DNA from 2 places in the Bradyrhizobium sp. Pa8 genome. Region 2 is predicted to be linked to the other one. Evidence: riboswitches for the same ligand, from Rfam matches in the RefSeq annotation. Region 2 holds a riboswitch; the other holds the start of a gene.

What was found. A riboswitch is a leader RNA that binds a small molecule or an ion and turns the genes downstream of it on or off. The one in region 2 is predicted to bind cobalamin.
Positions count from the first base shown of each region.
Region 1: another riboswitch for cobalamin. It lies ahead of ACKWRH_RS07925 (ribonucleoside-diphosphate reductase subunit alpha); the one in region 2 lies ahead of ACKWRH_RS14935 (DUF1636 family protein).

Region 1 is NZ_CP176767.1:1,739,173-1,744,234, reverse strand. Features, by position in the region: gene ACKWRH_RS07945 (MbcA/ParS/Xre antitoxin family protein) at 1-341, opposite strand, end outside; gene ACKWRH_RS07940 (hypothetical protein) at 948-1,151, opposite strand; gene ACKWRH_RS07935 (hypothetical protein) at 1,148-1,345, opposite strand; gene ACKWRH_RS07930 (hypothetical protein) at 1,342-1,590, opposite strand; cobalamin riboswitch at 2,559-2,776, shown strand; gene ACKWRH_RS07925 (ribonucleoside-diphosphate reductase subunit alpha) at 2,897-5,062, shown strand, end outside.
Region 2 is NZ_CP176767.1:3,337,497-3,342,558, forward strand. Features, by position in the region: gene cobD (threonine-phosphate decarboxylase CobD) at 1-636, shown strand, start outside; gene ACKWRH_RS14925 (cobyric acid synthase) at 625-2,073, opposite strand; gene cobO (cob(I)yrinic acid a,c-diamide adenosyltransferase) at 2,113-2,748, opposite strand; cobalamin riboswitch at 2,789-3,010, shown strand; gene ACKWRH_RS14935 (DUF1636 family protein) at 3,107-3,481, shown strand; gene cobW (cobalamin biosynthesis protein CobW) at 3,478-4,527, shown strand; gene cobN (cobaltochelatase subunit CobN) at 4,527-5,062, shown strand, end outside.

The DNA of each region.
Region 1 (5,062 bases), 1.6 Mb from region 2:
CCGCTGGTGACGAGATCGAGCGGCGGTCGCCCGCCGAAGACGACAGCGTTATGCGCGGTCCGCAACCACTCAACGCCGAGCCGCTCCGTCGGAAAGAGAATTCCGAGAGCTTGATGGATGCCGAGAACCGCAGAGATGCGCGAGAGAACATCCACGTCGAGGGTGAAGGTGCCATGCTCGCGCGCCTGCTTGCACCAGTTGTGATATGTGGATCGCGACGGATACCCGAGCACTAGGAGACGTTGCTCTTCGGTTAATCTCCACAGATCCGCGATCGCGAGGAAGGTCCGCAGCCCGGGGGGACTGAGCCGCCTTCGATTGGCCGGCGCAAAGCGCGAAATATCCAGCCGCTGCGGCGCGGTTCCCGTCTTAGCTGGGTGCGGCTTACGATCGGCTAACACGGCCCACTCCTATGTCAGATATGGACATAATCCAAATCTGGACAACATTCAAGCAGCATTTGCGATTTTCTCCTCGCGGCGCGGGGTGCCGCACCTTGGTACCTGCGTTGAGCATGTCTTGCGGCGCCAAATCCCGCAGCGACGACACGAGAAAAAATGGAACCGCGAAACAGGGCCGTGGACCGCAGACCGTGCTTAACAAAGCCCGACCTTACACCTTCGACAGAAAGCGTCAAAAAAAGCAAAGCGGATCAATCACTTCCTTGCTAGTTGACAGAACCGAAGAGCACTATGCAACTAGTGCTCACCGCAGCCCTTTTGCCAAAAGTGTAAGGTAACGCGGACCAAACCCCGTGGCACGACAAAGCCCCAGATACCGGCCGGCATCCGGGGCTTTGTCGTCGAAATTGGTGATCTATCGGCTGGGGAGTTTGCGGGCCTGCCGGCGGTCACGGTCGGCGAGGAGCCTGACGCGCCGCTCCTCCCTCCGCGTCAGCTCGCGGTCTCTGAAGTCGCTGGGCAGCCGCGCCGTCGGCAGTGGCGCATTCATCTGGTCCGAGCGCAGCCCGTAGGATTCGGGGCGTTGAGCTGCCAGGTCACGAACTTCTCGAGCAACGCCTCGTTCTCCTGGCGCAGCTTCCGGTTCTCGTCCTGCAACGCGGTGATCCGCTCCGCTAGCGGCTTGCGCTTGGCCGGAGGGAGGCCGTCGCGCAGCCGCTTCTTAGCTTGGACATAGGCCCGGTAAATCACCGGATGGACTCTAGCGCCTGGCGGCTGAACCGCCTCCCGATCAGCGCCTCGACCCGCGAGACCACCGCGCTCCAGGTGATCTTCGGTTTGGACCACTGCCGCAGGTCGGCCTCGATCGCGGTGATGTCCGTGCCCGAGAGGCGGTTGCCGGACCGGAAGCGCCGAACCGGCCCATGGTCGGTGGCGAGGCTCATGGCGCGGCCTCGGCCTCGGCGAGCAGCGCCGGAAGATCGAGCTGGGCGTCGTCATGGACGGCCATCGTCGCCTCAAGGGCAGCCACCTCCCGCATCAGGTGCCGCGCATGATTGCCGGCGCCGACCTGCCCGTCCTCCGCTTCAGCATTGGCCCGCTCCAAGAGGATGCGGTTTTCGCGCAAGCTCCGCGCGATCTCCGTCCGGTGCTCCCGGTCTGCGAAGCCGAGCAACAACGGATTGATCATGCGCGCCCCGTGGCGCATTGGACGGGTAGTCCCAAACGGAAAAACTCGGTCAAGGATTGGGCACAAGGAAAAAGGGGCAAGGATTCGGCTGTGTGACGGGTGCGGGAACGGTGTATGCTGGGTGCTCCACAAGGGTGCTACACAGAGCTTCATCAGGCTTGTGAAAATGGCCCCTACATTGCCGGGGATTCCCGAGGTCTCGATCAAGTGGCGGAGAGGGAGGGCTTCGAACCCCCGATACGTCGTCGTCCCCAGACCTTAGGCTTGCCAGACCTCAAAGTTCCAACGATCGAATCAGCCGCGTGCTTCGGTTGTCCTCGTCGGACCAGGACGATGTAGCGCCTCCGCTTCTGCGCCGGTGGGATTTTCCGGAGTCAACGAGGAGCGCGAGGTGTTCAAGAACGGGTTCGAGGCCGGCGACGATATCAAGCTCCTAGCCGAGAAGCTCGGGATCGAGCTCGAGCTCCACGAGCTCGGCCCCTGGCGCATGTGACGGGCCCGGACCTTCGATGACCGCTGCGATCCCTCGTGCGCTTGCGCCATGTAGCTCGTGGTCCGTGTGCGCCAGCTCGTCTCGTAGATCGGCGTGGCGTGGTGCTTTCTCCCGACTTTGGTCTTGCACGTCTATCGACTAGTGTCTTCGCACCGTCATTAGGATCGGGAGATGCCCGTGCACAGTAGCGAACGCAACACAACTGGATGCGCGGGCGATCCGGATCCGCCCTGTCCCAAGGCGCCACGAACGAACGGTTCGACGTAGATTGCAACGCTCAGGAGCTCGATCGCCGCTTCAAACCGCGGCAGCACAAGGGGATGCCATCAACTGCGGCGGCGTTTACCATGATTTGCGGGAGAACATACGCGCCATGCGGGCAAATTATGCCCGAATTTACATCCGGAGATGTCAGAGGCAATCCACAAGCGAACGGTGCCGGCAAATCAGCCGTTGACAGCCGCCCCGGAATATCACCACATATGGGTGTCACGGTTCCGCCGGATCGCAAGATTTGGTGGCTAAGAGGGAAGCCGGTGAACCGCGCGAAAGCGCGGAATTCCGGCGCTGCCCCCGCAACTGTCAGCAGCGAGCTGCTTCCGAACAAGCGTCACTGGTGTCTCACGCGCCGGGAAGACGGGAAGAAAGCGATGACCTGCGAGCCAGGAGACCTGCCGTGACGATCTGAACGTCCACGGGCGGGGTGTCCCGGCGGTCGCTTGCATGCGCCGTCGGCATTTGTCTGCCGGCGATTCTGCAGCGTCCTTCCTCAACGCCCCGTTCAAGAAACAACGCGCATCACGGGGCCTATTGATGTCACTGAACCTGCACGACGCGGAAGGTTCTTCCGCACCGATCATCCAGTTGCGTTCACAGTCACTTGCGGCTGCTTCCAGCGAGCCGGCCATGCAGATCATCCGTCGCAACGGAAAAGTCTCGCCGTTCGATTCCGCCAAGATCGCGGTTGCCATGACCAAGGCCTTCCTGGCCGTGGAAGGCACGAGCGCCGTCGCCTCGCGCCGCGTCCATGAAAGCGTCGAGCAGCTCACGGCCGAAGTCGTCGCGGCGCTGATGCGGCGCGCGGGCGAGGGACGCACCTTCCATATCGAGGACGTGCAGGACCAAGTCGAGCTCGCCTTGATGAGGAGCGAGCACCACAAGGTCGCCCGCGCCTACGTGCTCTATCGTGAGGAACGGTCGCGCCAGCGCGCCGAGGAGGCGGCCGCGCTGCCGGCGCCTGCCGCCGCGCCGGCCCTGCATGTCACGTTGGCCGACGGTTCGCGCGTCGGGCTCGACACCGAGCGGCTTGCGCTGATCATCGGCGAAGCCTGCACCAGCCTCGATAGCGTCTCGGCCGCGCCCGTACTCGCCGAGACCACCCGCAATCTCTACGATGGCATCAGCCAGGACGAGATGGCGCTGGCGTCGATCATGGCCGCGCGCACGCTGGTCGAGCAGGAGCCGAACTACGCCTATGTCAGCGCCCGCCTGTTGCTCGACAAGCTGCGCGGCGAAGTGCTGTCCTACGTCCACAGCGTGCCGACATCCGCCTCGCAGGCCGACATGGCGACGCGGTACGTCGACTATTTCCCGGCCTACGTGAAGACCGGCATCGCCGCCGAACTGCTCGATCCCGAACTGGCCCGCTTCGACCTCGGTCGGATCGCCGCGGCGCTCAAGCCCGAGCGCGACCTGAACTTCCAATTCCTCGGCCTCCAGACGCTGTACGATCGCTACTTCCTGCACGTCCGCGGCAAACGGATCGAGCTGCCGCAAGCCTTCTTCATGCGCGTGGCGATGGGTCTGGCGGTGCGCGAGATTGACCGCGAAGCCCAAGCAATCGAATTCTACGATCTGCTGTCATCGTTCGATTTCATGGCTTCGACGCCGACATTGTTCAATTCGGGCACGCTCCGCCCGCAATTGTCGTCTTGCTTCCTGACCACCGTATCTGATGATCTCGACGGCATCTTCAAGTCGATCAAGGACAACGCGCTGCTCGCCAAATATTCCGGCGGCCTCGGCAACGACTGGACCCCCGTTCGCGGCCTCGGCGCGCACATCAAGGGCACCAACGGCGAAAGCCAGGGCATCATCCCGTTCCTGAAAGTCGCCAACGACACCGCGATTGCCGTCAACCAGGGCGGCAAGCGCAAGGGCGCGGTGTGCGCCTATCTCGAGACCTGGCACGTCGACATCGAGGAATTCCTCGACCTGCGCAAGAACACCGGCGACGACCGCCGCCGCACCCACGACATGAACACCGCCAACTGGGTGCCGGACCTCTTCATGCAGCGCGTCGACAGTGACGGCGAGTGGACGCTGTTCTCGCCGGACGAGACACCCGACCTGCACGATCTCTACGGCGAGGCCTTCAAGACAGTTTACGAGGCCTATGAAGCAAGGGCGAAGGCCGGCGCCATGCGCGTCTTCAAGACGGTGCGCGCGACCGATCTCTGGCGCCGCATGCTGACCATGCTGTTCGAGACCGGCCATCCCTGGATCGCCTTCAAGGACCCCTGCAATCTGCGCTCGCCGCAGCGCCACGTCGGCGTGATCCACTCGTCGAACCTCTGTACTGAGATCACGCTGAACACTTCGGCCGACGAGGTCGCGGTCTGCAACCTCGGCTCTGTCAACATGCTCAGCCATGTCGGGCCTCACGGCCTCGATCAGGCCAAGCTGAAGCGGACGGTGACGACGGCGGTGCGGATGCTCGACAACGTCATCGACATCAATTTCTACACTATCCCCGAAGCGCGCCGGTCCAACATGCGCCACCGGCCGGTCGGCCTCGGGCTGATGGGCTTTCAGGAAGCGCTTCAGGTCCAGCGCATCCCGATCGCGTCGGATGCAGCCGTGGCCTTTGCAGACGTCAGCATGGAAGCGATCTCGTTCCACGCGATCGAAGCGTCGTCCGACCTCGCCGCGGAACGCGGGCGTTATCCGAGCTACGAAGGCTCGCTGTGGTCGAAGGGC
Region 2 (5,062 bases):
TGGGATGTCCAGGAGGTCGGCGAGCTCGACGCACTGGCGGGCGCGGATCTCGCCGTCGTCGTCAATCCCAACAATCCCGATGGCCGGCGTTTTGCGCCAAAGGATTTGCTGGCGCTGCTGCCGCGCGTCGGCCGTCTCGTCATCGACGAGAGTTTTGCCGATGCTGCCCCGCAGCTGTCGCTCGCATCCGGAGCGGATCAGCCTGGACTGCTGGTCCTGCGCTCGTTCGGAAAGTTTTATGGTCTTGCCGGCCTGCGGCTTGGGTTTGCGCTCGGCCATGCGACCGATATCGCGAAGCTCGCGGCGGCGTCAGGTCCGTGGCCGGTGTCGGGAGTGGCGATCGTAATCGGCTGCCGCGCCTTGCGTGACGACGACTGGGCCGAGGCCACGTCCGCGCGGCTTGCGCGCGACTGTGTCCGCCTCGACGACATCGTGCATTCGCAAGGCTGGCGGCTCGTCGGTGGTGCGCCGCTGTTTCGTCTCTACGAGACGCCTGATGCGCTTGCTGCGCAGGAGAAACTGGCGCGTAGCCGGATCTGGTCGCGCGTGTTTGCGAAAGAGCCGGCATGGCTGCGCCTCGGGCTTCCGGGCAGCGAAGCCGAATGGACGCGCCTTGCCGAGGCGCTAGCGCGCTAGCGCGAGCAGGCCGCGGACGTCGAGATGCTGTTCGATGTGATCGGCGAGGGCGTCGAGCGCGCTCTCGACCCTGCTGTGATAAGGCTCGTCGCCCGCCGGAATGTCGAGCTTTGCGAGATACGCCCTGCGGAAATCGTCCGAGGTGAACAGGCCGTGCAAATAGCTGCCCTGCACGCGGCCATCGCGTGAGATCGCGCCTTCGGGCTCGCCGTTCAGTTTAGCAAACGGGCGCGCGCGATCCGGCCCATCGGTGCGGCCGATGTGGATTTCGTAAGCCTCGATCGGCTGGTCCGTGGCGGCATGCACGGCCGCGACGCGCGTCAGCGTCTTCTGCGGGCTCATCACTGTTTCCACGTCCAGAAGTCCGAGACCCGGCGTGTCGCCGGCGGGGCCTTCGATTCCATCAGGGTCGGCGACGCTGCGCCCGAGCATCTGATAGCCGCCGCAGAGGCCAAGCACATGGCCGCCCCGGCGGTGATGCGCCAGGAGATCGATGTCCCAGCCCTGCGCGCGCAGGAAGGCGAGATCGCCGCGGGTGGATTTCGAGCCGGGGATGATGACGAGGCGGACGTCGCCGGGAATCGCTTCGCCGGGGCGCACCATCACGAGATCGACGCCAGGTTCGAGTTTCAGCGGATCGAGATCGTCGAAATTGGCGATCCGCGACAGCGCGAGGCATGCGATCTTGCACTGGCCGGGCTTGCGCGCATCGCTCAAGCCCAGCGCGTCCTCGGCCGGCAGCTCGCCGGCGCGCGCGAACCAGGGCAGCACGCCAAGGCCGCGCCACGCGGTCTTCTGCTCGATCAGCTTGTAGCCGTCGTCGAACAGTGAGGGGTCGCCGCGGAACTTGTTGATGACGAAACCCTGGATCATCGCGGCATCGTCGGGGTCGATCACCGTCTTGATGCCGACGAGCTGGGCGATGACGCCGCCGCGGTCGATGTCGCCGACCAGCACGACCGGCACGTCGGCCTTGCGCGCAAAGCCCATATTGGCGATGTCGGCCTTGCGCAAATTCACCTCGGCCGGGCTGCCGGCGCCTTCGACCAGCACCAGATCGCCGCGCGCCTTCAGCCGCTCGAAGCTGTCCAGCACCGCGCCCATCAGCGACGGCTTCATCGCCGCATATTCACGCGCCCGCGCGGTCGCGATGCGCTTTCCCTGGACGATGATTTGTGCGCCGACATCGGTCTCGGGCTTCAGCAGCACCGGGTTCATGTCGGTGTGCGGCTCGACGCCGGCGGCCAGCGCCTGCAGCGCCTGGGCGCGACCGATCTCGCCGCCGTCGACAGTGACGGCCGCGTTGTTCGACATGTTCTGCGGCTTGAAGGGCAGCACGCGCAGGCCGCGCCGCGTGGAGGCGCGGGCGAGGCCGGCGACGATGAGCGACTTGCCCACGTCCGAGCCGGCCCCCTGGATCATCAATGCGCGCGCCATGGTGTTTTCAGAACTTGGTGTTTTCAGAACTTGGCGTCGTCAGAATTCGACGCCGGCTTGCGCCTTGATGCCGGAGCGGAAGGGGTGCTTCACCAGCGTCATCTCGGTGACGAGATCGGCGATCTCGATCAGCTCGTCCTTGGCGTTGCGCCCGGTGAGCACGACATGCGTCATCGGTGGCTTGTGCGTTTTCAGGAAGTCGACGACCTCGGCGATGTCGAGATAGTCGTAGCGCAGCGCGATGTTGATCTCGTCGAGCACGACCATGCGCAGATTGGAATCTGATATCAGCTCCTTGGCCTTCGCCCAGCCGGCCTGCGCCGCGGCGATGTCGCGGGCGCGGTCCTGTGTCTCCCAGGTGAAACCTTCGCCCATCGCATGGAACTGGCAGAGCTCGCCGAAATGGCCGGTGAGCAGGCGCCGCTCGCCGGTGTCCCAGGCGCCCTTGATGAACTGCACGACCGCGCAGGGGAAGCCGTGGGCGACGCAGCGGACGATCATGCCGAAAGCGGAGGAGGACTTGCCCTTGCCAGCGCCGGTGTGGACGATGATGAGGCCCTTTTCGCCGCTCTTGGTCGCCATGATCTTGTCGCGGGCGACCTTGATTTTCGCCATTTTCGCGGCGTGGCGGGCGTCGGCTTCCTCGGCCGTTTGGGTATCCGGTTCAGGCGTCATCTGACAGGGTCCTTCGGCTTGACAAGAGGCGGCCGGGGGCAAATGGTGGCCCGGCGTTGGTTCCTGTCCTATGACAGGCGAAGAGGGAATGCGATAGGGTCCGAATCGACAAGATTCGGGTCCAAACTGCAGCCGCCCCCGCGACCGTGACCGGAGAGATGCCCGAAGCCACTGATCCCCCAGGGGATCGGGAAGGCGGGGATCGAAGGGCCAAAAGCCCTGCTCCGCAAGCCGGGAGACCTGCCAGCGCGGACGAGTTTTGGACCGGCGGACGGGGTGTTCCGCGACGGGGAAACGGACCTTCGGGGGAATGGTCCGTGTGCCTCTTCGCCTCCCGCCGTTTATCCTGGAAGAGGCGATGAGCGTCACACTTCACGTCTGTATCACCTGCCGCGCCGGCCAGACGCTCGACGAGGGTGAGACGACGCCCGGCAAGCGCCTGCATGGCGCGATCCTCGATGCCGGCGTGCCCGAGGGCGTCAATGTGGTTCCCGTTGAATGCCTGTCGGCATGCAGCCAGGGTTGCTCGGTTGCGCTCAGCGCGCCCGGCCGCTGGTCCTATGTCTATGGCCGCCTGTCAGAGGCCCATGCGAGCGACGTGGTCGCGGGTGCTGCGGCTTATGCCGCCGCGCCCGACGGCCTCGTGCCCTGGCGCAGCCGTCCCGAAATCTTCCGCAAGCAATCGCTTGCTCGCATTCCCCCCATTGCCGTCGTGCCGGAGGCCGCCGAATGAACTCGCTCGCAAAAGTCCCTGTCACGGTGGTCACGGGTTTTCTCGGCTCCGGCAAGACCACGCTGATCCAGCATCTGCTCGCAAACCCTGACGGCAAGAAGCTCGCCGTGCTCGTCAACGAGTTCGGCAGCGAGGGTGTCGATGGCGAGATCCTGAAATCCTGCGCCGATGCGAATTGCCCGGAGGAGAATATCGTCGAGCTCGCCAATGGCTGCATCTGCTGCACCGTTGCGGACGATTTCATCCCGACCATGGAAAAGCTTTTGGCGCGGCCGGTGCGGCCCGATCACATCCTGATCGAGACCTCGGGCCTGGCGCTGCCGAAGCCGCTGTTGAAGGCGTTCGACTGGCCGGAGATCCGCTCGCGCATCACGGTCGACGGCGTGATCGCACTCGCCGATGCCGAGGCTGTCGCCGCCGGCCGTTTTGCGCCGGACCCGGCTGCGGTGGAAGCGCAGCGCGCGGCGGACGAAAATCTCGATCACGAGACGCCGCTGTCGGAAGTGTTCGAGGACCAGATCGCCTGCGCCGACATCGTGCTGCTGACCAAGGCCGATCTTGCCGGGGTCGCAGGGATCGAAGCCGCCAAGGCCGCCATCACCGCCGAGATGCCGCGCCGTGTGCCGATGCTATCCGTCACCGATGGCGCGATCGATGCGCGCGTGATCCTCGGCCTCGGCGCTGCCGCAGAGAACGATCTCGCCGCGCGCCCCTCGCATCACGACGGCGAGGAGGATCACGAGCACGACGATTTCGCCTCCGTCGTGATCGATCTTCCGGAGGTCAGCGACATCGACGCACTGGTCGCGTCGGTGCAGCGTCTTTCGCGCGAGCAGAACGTGCTGCGCGTCAAGGGCTATATCGCGGTCGTGGGCAAGCCGATGCGCCTGTTGCTGCAAGCGGTCGGCGAGCGCGTGCGCCACCAGTTCGACAAGCCCTGGGGCGCAGCTCTCAGGCAGTCGAAACTCGTCGTGATCGGCGAGCACGGCGACATCGACGAGGCCGCGATCAAGGCAGGACTTGGTCTTTCAGGATCTGGTATCTGATGCACGTCGTCTTCCGCGAGAGCCGCGGTCTCGAGGAGACCGCGACGCCAAGGGACATCGGCCAGGACCCGGCCGATCTCGTGGTGCTCTCGTACTCGGATTCCGATCTTGCCGCGTTCGCGGCCGGCTGGCGGCGCGGCCGCAACAGCCTGCCGTCGCTGCGGCTCGCCAATCTCGCGGAGCTGCGTCATCCGTTGTCGGTCGACACCTATATCGAGCGCACGCTGTCGCAGGCGCGCGGCATCCTGGTGCGCCTGATCGGCGGTGAGTCCTATTGGCCGTACGGGCTCGCGGCTCTGCAGCAGCTTGCGAAGGACCGCAATATCGTGCTGGCCGTGCTGCCGGCCGACGGCCGCGACGACACGCGGCTCGATGCCTACTCGACCCTGCCGGTTTCGACGCTGCGCCGGCTCAAGGTGCTCTGCGACACCGGTGGTCCCGTTGCAGCCCAGGCTGCGATTGCGCAGCTCGCGCTGGCCTCGGGTCTTTACGCGGGCCCGGTCGTCGGCGAGATGAACCTGCCCGAGATGGGCTT